2 regions of the Bacillus sp. JZ39 genome follow, and region 2 is predicted to be linked to the other one. Evidence: riboswitches for the same ligand, from Rfam matches in the RefSeq annotation. Region 2 holds a riboswitch; the other holds the start of a gene.
What was found. A riboswitch is a leader RNA that binds a small molecule or an ion and turns the genes downstream of it on or off. The one in region 2 is predicted to bind cyclic di-AMP.
Positions count from the first base shown of each region.

Region 1 (3,943 bases), 1.5 Mb from region 2:
AAGGCCGACAGTTCCGAATGCGGAAAAGGTTTCAAACACAATTTGAAGAAATGGCGCTTGTTCTGTGATCGTCAGGGCGAAAATCCCTAAAAACACGATGAACAAACTGGTGACGCTCACAGCTAAAGCTTTAATGATAATCGGATATTTGATGGAACGGCGGAAAATAACCGTTTCTTTTTTACCTCTCAAGTAAGCAATAACAGATGTTAAAATCACGATGAACGTAGTCAGCTTAATGCCGCTCGCCGTTGATGCGCTTCCTGCTCCGATAAACATCAATAATAAAGTAAATACAATTGTTCCTTCTCTCATGCTTCCGAAATCTAGAGAATTGAAGCCTGCGGTTCTCGGCGTCACTGCCTGAAAATAGGACGCCCACAGTTTATCCACTATATGCAGGTGGCCGAGCGTGCCGGGGTTGCTGTATTCTAAAATAAAGACCGTAAGCATAGCAATCGCATTCAACATCAGCGTTCCTGTAAGCATGAGCTTTGTATGTAAAGAAAAAGCTTTAAAACGCCGATTTTTCATCACATCAAACAGAACCGTAAATCCGATCCCTCCTGTAATAAATAAGAAAGTAATCACGAGGTTCACTGTAGGATCGCCAACGTAGCTCATCAAATTATCAGGCCACAACGAAAACCCGGCATTGTTAAAAGCAGATATTGCGTGAAACAAACTTGCAAACAAGCCGGATGACCAGCCGTATTGAGGTACAAGCCGGATGGATAAAATGAGTGCTGCTATCAATTCAATACTGATCGAAAACAGAAACAGGACTTTGACAAGGCCAATGACACCGCCGATTGTCGGCTGGTTTAAGGCTTCCTGGACGAGCATTCGTTCTTTTAAGCCGATTTTTTTTCCTAATATCATGACGATCAAGACCGCAAATGTCATAAATCCAAGCCCGCCAATCTGAATCAGCCCCATAATTACTGTTTGCCCGAATACCGTAAATTGAGTACCGGTATCGACAACAGCAAGCCCTGTAACAGTTGTAGCGGAAGCCGCAGTAAAAAGGGCATCTATCCACGACAATGGCTTCGTAGTGGAAATCGGAAGCATTAATAGGACAGCCCCGATGATAATGGTAAGGAAAAAACCAATGGCAAGCACTTGAGGCGGTGTAAACCGAACCCATTTGATCACTTTATCCTTTTGAAGTGTCACCTTTGTCTACATCCCTTCGTTTTCAAAACGTTTAATATCCTTTTTGTGGCCCATGATCACCAGGCAATCTTGCTCGTGAATGATGTCTTCAGGCGCGGGGGAAAGACAGATATCTCCATGATGTTTGATGGCCAGGATCGTGCAGCCGTACTTTGCTCTTACATTCAGGTCAATAATCGATTTTGAATCTAGCTTGCGCGTAGCCAGCAGCTCGACAATACTGTATTCATCAGATAGATCAATGTAATTCAAAACATTTTCGTCTGAAAGGCTTTGTGCGATTTTAACCCCCATATCTTTTTCAGGATGAATAATGCGGTCAGCGCCGATTTTTTCAAGCACCTTGTGATGATAATAGTTTTGAGCCTTTACCCAAATATTTGGAATATCAAGCTCCTTTAATAATAGGGTGGTCAGCGTACTCGCTTGAATATTTGCTCCGATGGCAACAATCACATATTCAAAATTGCGTATTCCTAATGAAAGCAATTCGTTTTCTTCGGTGGCGTTGGCAATTACCGCATGAGTGGCGTAAGAAGCATATGCATTGACCTTTTCTTCGTTGATATCAACCGCAAGGACCTCATGCCCCATTCTATGAAGTTCTTTACAAATGCTGCCGCCAAACCGGCCCAGCCCGATCACGGCAAATTGCTTATTTTTAATTCTTCCCAATGTTCATATCTCCCTTAGTGAATTAACGTTTTTGAAACAAAAAAGACCATTGCAAAGAATGGCCGATAATAGACCTCCTCTCTGTATACGCCTACGAGGTTAGCTGTCGGATTAGGGATTCAGAGTACCCCCTCTTACTTAGTAAGATTCACCCCAAGGCTGTTAATAAAACAGCCAATCGTTGGTTCCCCCGTTCGTGTTTGATTAAGCGGTAAAAGAGACTGTATGAAATTGAACACTCAAGAATTTACTCCTGTTTCTAGTGTTTGTCAATTTAAATTTTAAACCAGAAAAAAGATAACGGGGATTAGAGAAAAAGGGGAGGGTAAAACGCAAAAAAGACCGGCGTTAACCGGTCTTTTACATTAGTTGCAACCGCAAGGCTGAGTCGGAGGAGTGCTGCGCTTAGCCACGTCAATGCTGGCTTCTGCGTAAAATTTATTTCCGATGCTTAATGATTTATTCTCCGCACGGAAAGTATATGTACCAGCGGCAGGAAGTGTTTTGTTATTCAGTTTTAATTTGAATTCGCCAGCTCCTAACAAATCAAGTGCCAAAGGAACTCTTACTGTTTTCCCGTTATTGAGGATCTGTGTTGTACGCAAGGCATTTCCGTTCAATGTGTCTTTCGTGTTTGCAGTAAATCCGCTTGGCAATGTAAACTCCATAACGCCAAGGCTGAGAAGCGTGTTTGGACGGTAAGTCAATTCGATATCTGAGAAAGACCATTCCGTTTTGCTGGCGCCAGTGATTGTTGCGAACAATGAAGCTGTAGACTGTGTTCTCATAGTGGATTCAGTATGAGCTTTAGTTGATGTAGATTCAGCCGCGAAAGAAGCTGTAGGTGCAGAAACGAGTAACCCGAGACTTAATGCACTAATTGCCAAAGAAGATAATAATTTGCGTTTCATAACAAAATTCCCCCTAAAAAATGATAAATTAAACAGGCCTGCCCGCTTTTCACCTCCTCTGAAAGGCCAAATACAAATTTTACCTACATAAAATTACCATCAAATATTTTGGAAGTAAATGGGGTGTTTTTCCCGTATTTTTCAAATTTGTAGTAGTTACATCAAAAAAACGCCTGGTTTCCCAGGCGTTTTCTGCTTTACTTTGTTTCGATCGGTATAAATTTAAAAATTTCTCCGGTCTGCACCGATTCAGCAAGCCGTTTCAGCCAGTCATAGTAAGCTTTAGAGCTTTCCAGCTGATCATATAACTGCAGTGCTTCATTTTTGATATCCTCATCGAGATCTTCCTTGCTTAAAACCTTTTGTAAATCAGCTTGTGCTTCCTCGATCGCTGTTACATTCACTTGAACCTCCCGCTCCCATTTAGGTGGAAAGAAATTTGTGAAAAATTTAAAGAAATCCTTCTCAGCCACAAATGTATGCTTGCGGATGCCCCGGTGAAATGTTTTTTTCACTACATTTAAGTCTTGAAGCTTTTTGACGCCAGTGCTCATGCTTGGTTTGCTCATTTGCAACTCCTCACGCATTTCGTCAAGCGTCATCTCATCCCTCATATACATCGTCCCATATAAAATCCCGACACTGCGGGTAATTCCATAAAGATCCATCGTTTCAGCAATGGAGTCAATAACAAGATCCCGAGCCTGTTCTATAGCTGCAAATTCTGGATTTTCATCCATACTGACCCTCTTTTCCTTTAGAAAATTAAATTCGTTAAGTTATTTCTTTATGTTCTTTATCTTAACGAAACATGAGGAAAAGTCAAAAAGAAAAATCAAAATGGGACTTTGACAGTTTAAAAACCATATGTTAGATTAAGGTTGTTAAAAACATTAAATTTTTATTTAACAAACTTTATTTACGTCAAGGAGGCTTATATGAGTCAAACATTATTCATTGACGGAGAATGGATCAGTGCCGAAAAAGAACAGATCCGCAGTATTATCAACCCCTTTAATCAAGAAGAAATTGCAACTGTAAGCGAGGGAGGGCGAGAGGACGCCATCAAAGCAATCGCAGCCGCACGCAGAGCATTTGACAAAGGAGAATGGTCATCGCTATCCGGGCTAGAACGCGGAAAAATTGTTCTGAAAATTGCGGAATTAATCAGACGCGAT
Region 1 is NZ_CP096389.1:2,971,493-2,975,435, reverse strand. Features, by position in the region: gene ktrB (Ktr system potassium transporter KtrB) at 1-1,179, opposite strand, end outside; gene ktrA (potassium uptake protein KtrA) at 1,186-1,854, opposite strand; cyclic di-AMP (ydaO/yuaA leader) riboswitch at 1,927-2,075, opposite strand; gene bslA (biofilm surface layer hydrophobin BslA) at 2,220-2,765, opposite strand; gene gbsR (transcriptional regulator GbsR) at 2,963-3,505, opposite strand; gene betB (betaine-aldehyde dehydrogenase) at 3,704-3,943, shown strand, end outside.
Region 1: it holds a riboswitch for cyclic di-AMP, as region 2 does, so the genes downstream of both, ktrA (potassium uptake protein KtrA) here and kimA (potassium transporter KimA) in region 2, are expected to answer to the same signal.

Region 2 (3,943 bases):
ACACAGGCCATACGACATTAAACTTCGTCACAAACAGAATGGATAGAACCATAAACGATATCAGAGCACCGCAGGAGTTGATCAGCATTTTTCCGATCCAGCCTTTTGGTTTTTGCTTGATCCATTTCATGCACATGCCGGTTTGTGAAAGCGTAAATGGAATAAATACGCCCACAGCATATAACGGGATTAAGTGCTCCGTCTGTCCTCCGAATAAGATAATGAGAACAATGGAGGCAAAGCCTAAAAAGATAATCCCATTTGAGAAGCCTAAGCGGTCGCCCCTGACTGTAAACATTCGCGGCATATACTGGTCTCTCGCCAGGTTGAAGGCAAGCTGCGGGAAGGCTGAAAATCCCGTATTTGCCGCAAGAACCAAAATAAGCGATGTGACACCTTGGATGACATAGTAGAACACATTCCGTCCGAAGGTTTCGGACGCAATTTGTGAAACCACTGTTTCATCAGGCTTCGGCGCCGTACCATACCCGTACGCGAGCACCGTGATGCCGGAGAACAGAATCGCCAGCAAAATCCCCATCATCGCAAGCGTTCTTGCCGCGTTTCGCGCAGGCGGGTTTTTGAATGCAGGAATCGCGTTAGAAATGGCCTCAACCCCGGTCAACGCTGAGCATCCGGAGGAAAAAGCCTTAAGCAGCAAAAACAGCGTAATGCCGGCTACAGGTGTGCCCAGCGGTGTATGATGGGCTGGCTGGTCTATTTGTCCTGTCATAAGTTTAAACAACCCGACTGCAATGAGAACCAAAAGCGCCACCACAAACAGATAAACCGGGTAGGCAAGAATGGATGCCGATTCCGAAAGACCGCGCAGGTTCAAAATCATAATCACTAACACGAGAAAAATAGCGATCGGCACATGATAATCATGCAATGCAGGAAAGGCTGACGTGATGGCGTCCGTGCCTGCGGAAATACTTACCGCTACTGTTAAAATATAATCAACAAGCAATGAACCGCCCGCAATCAATCCCGGTTTTTCACCGAGATTTTCTTTAGAAACGATATACGCCCCGCCGCCCTGCGGATAAGCGTAAATAATTTGCCTGTATGAAAGAATCAGTGCGAGCAGTAATATGAGAACGCCAACCGCAATCGGAATGGAGTACCAAAATGCGGCAGCACTGATTGTTGCCAAAATGATTAGAATTTGTTCTGTCCCATATGCAACAGATGACAGCGCATCTGAGGAAAGCATAGCCAAGGCTTTTAATTTCGTCAGTTTTTGCTCTCCAGCTGCTTGGGATTTTAGTGGTTTCCCAATCAAAAAACGTTTGATTGAATGATACATCGATGTCTTCCCCTTTTAATTTCTCATTTTTCAATTAAAACAATAAAACATCAGTGTCTTGCTCTCACATGTTGTTGATAGTCCTTTCTGCTATGATGTCTCTGTATGCGATTTGCATTCAAAAATGAACAACAAAAAACACAGAGGCAAACGGATGCCCCTGTGCCATAACATCGAACACAGGTTTCATTCATCTCCTCTCACGAACGCTTACGAGGTTAGCTGACGGATTCGGGCATATGAGAGTTAGCCCTACCTAAAAAGGATTCACCCCAACGGCAAAAAGCCGTTCTATTGGGTCCCCCGCTCTGATTTCAGATTAAGCGATTTGTTTTCTAAAAGAGATCATACTCCCGTTCCCGCACGTTGTAAAGAGGCTTATTGGCTGAGAGAAAAAAATAAAATGACAGGTTCCACAAATGGAATTTACTTACCAAAAATAAAAAAACAGAGGCTAAAATCGCCTCTGTTTTATTCTGTATCTGTCTTTCTTTTTCTGCGTCTTACGGCAATCCAAATGAACACTGCCGCAATCACCATAATGAGTGCCAGCACACCAATATACATCCATTTCTGGCTATGATCCTGTGTTAGTTGTTCTGCATCGGAACTGTTTGTTTCCGATTTGAGCTGCTGGTGGTTTGTAAACACCTGCTGGCTGTTTGTTTCATTAAGGACGGTTGCTGACTCATCGTTGCTGTTCAGATAACTGATGATCTCTTTTGTGACAGCCGCGCCATCTCCTTTTAACGGTGCAAAGACAGCCATTGTATAGCGTGAATCCCAAACCGATGCTTGGGTAAATACCACTTGTTTTGTCGTCTCATTCAGCATCTCGAAACCAGATACATCAAACGATCCGTTCTTTTCCTGCGGCACAAGCAGATCTGATGATTTCTCCTTCAGAAGAGAAAATTGATTGATCCCTCCTATGAAAATGAGGTTTCGTCCTTTCGCATCATTTGCTGTAACGTCAGATGATTTCTTTACCGTATATGAATGCTGTGCTTCGCTGCCAAAGGATTCCGTCACGAGAGAAAGCTCCTCTAGCTTCGATTGGCTTACGGTGTCAGGAAGCACGATTAACGTTGTTTGATCCTGGTTTCCGGCGTAAGGCAGCGGCCACTCTTGAAAATCCGCTGACGGAGACATGCCTTTGATGGCGTATGATAATGTACTGTTTTTATCGATAAAAACCCACTTTTCTTCATCAGTGGTGTTGCAAGGGTTGTTTTCCTTTAAACCGGTCGTGACGAACTGAATATCAATGTAGCGGTTTTTTTGCAGCAGCTTAGGGTCCACTTTCACTGTGACATGATAGAATCCGTTTTTATCTTCTTTTCCTAATTCATCAAGCCGGACCGAGTGCGGCTGGCCGTTGATCATCACTTTCAGTTCTGCGGCCTGAGAGGCTGACTCGTTTTCAGCCGTTGAGGCTTGAATCGTTTCAGACTTTTTCAGTTTAAGCGACAGCTTCGCCAATTGGTTTTCATCTAAAACAGCCGAAGCCGGATAAAAATAATGTGCTGAAGATGTTTTGTCGGCTCCAATTGTGATATCGCCCGCTCCAAAATTCTCAAGGGTCAGCTTATCGCTTTCTTTTTTTTCAGTCTGCTGAAGCTTGCTGATTGAAAGTGTATCGCCGCTGAGCTGGCCTGTATATGTCTGATCTGTCATCACGCTGATTTTTTTAGTGAGCGCGTCCTCGGACGCCGCTTGCGCAAACAGAACCGGCTGCTGTTTGCCCTCTGCTTTCAGCACCCGCTCCGCAAGCAGAAGGTTTTCTCCTTTTGCCTGTAGCCCGGCTTGTTTCAACAGGTTTTTCACTTTGCCGTTCCAATGCTTGTCCACGCCGATAACAATCGTCGGCTTATCGATTTTTTTCAGTTCAGATTCCGTGACATACGCAATACTGACACTGCTGTCCACCGTTTTCAAATAGCCTTCTGTTTTAACAGCAGCTTCTATTTCTGCTGAACTTGGGTGATCCGGAATGACGATGGCTGTTTCTTCCGCTGTATTTCCAGATTGGGCGAAAGGATACGGATAATGGTCCAGCGACGTTCCCTTCGCTTCACTGCTGTCAGCAAGTGTCAGCCGGCTGTCCGGATAAATTTTGATCCAGTTGCCTGATGTATCCTGTCTGACGCACACGCCCTCTTTCATTACGCCGTAGAATTTCAACGATACGTTGTGATAGCCTTGCGCAGACTGGCTTTTATTCAAATTCAGCTTCACTGTTTTCCGTTTGGAATCACCATCAAGCTTTAACGTCTTGACCGGTTCATCATCAATGATAGCCGTTAACGATGATGGAGAAATTAAAAGATTTGATGCCTCGTATTCGATTACCAATTGCTGATTGCCTGAAGAAGCGCCTGCCGGGATCTGATACGTCAGCTCTGCGCTGTCTTTTGATCCATACAGTGTAATCAGCTCGCTTGTAAGCACCTGCTGTTTGGCTTGTTCTTGGCTGCTTTTCCCGAGGAGCGAACCGCTGACCTGTACGTCTTTGGCAAGAGCCGTTTGTCCAGTCATCGCCAGCAGCATGAAGCTTGTGAGAAAAATCATTATTTGTTTCAAAAAGGTCACCCGCTTTTATGTTGATTGTATCGTTCTGTCTTGTACCATTTG
Region 2 is NZ_CP096389.1:473,407-477,349, reverse strand. Features, by position in the region: gene kimA (potassium transporter KimA) at 1-1,309, opposite strand, end outside; cyclic di-AMP (ydaO/yuaA leader) riboswitch at 1,502-1,645, opposite strand; gene M1D65_RS02390 (cellulose biosynthesis cyclic di-GMP-binding regulatory protein BcsB) at 1,781-3,892, opposite strand; gene M1D65_RS02385 (glycosyltransferase family 2 protein) at 3,898-3,943, opposite strand, start outside.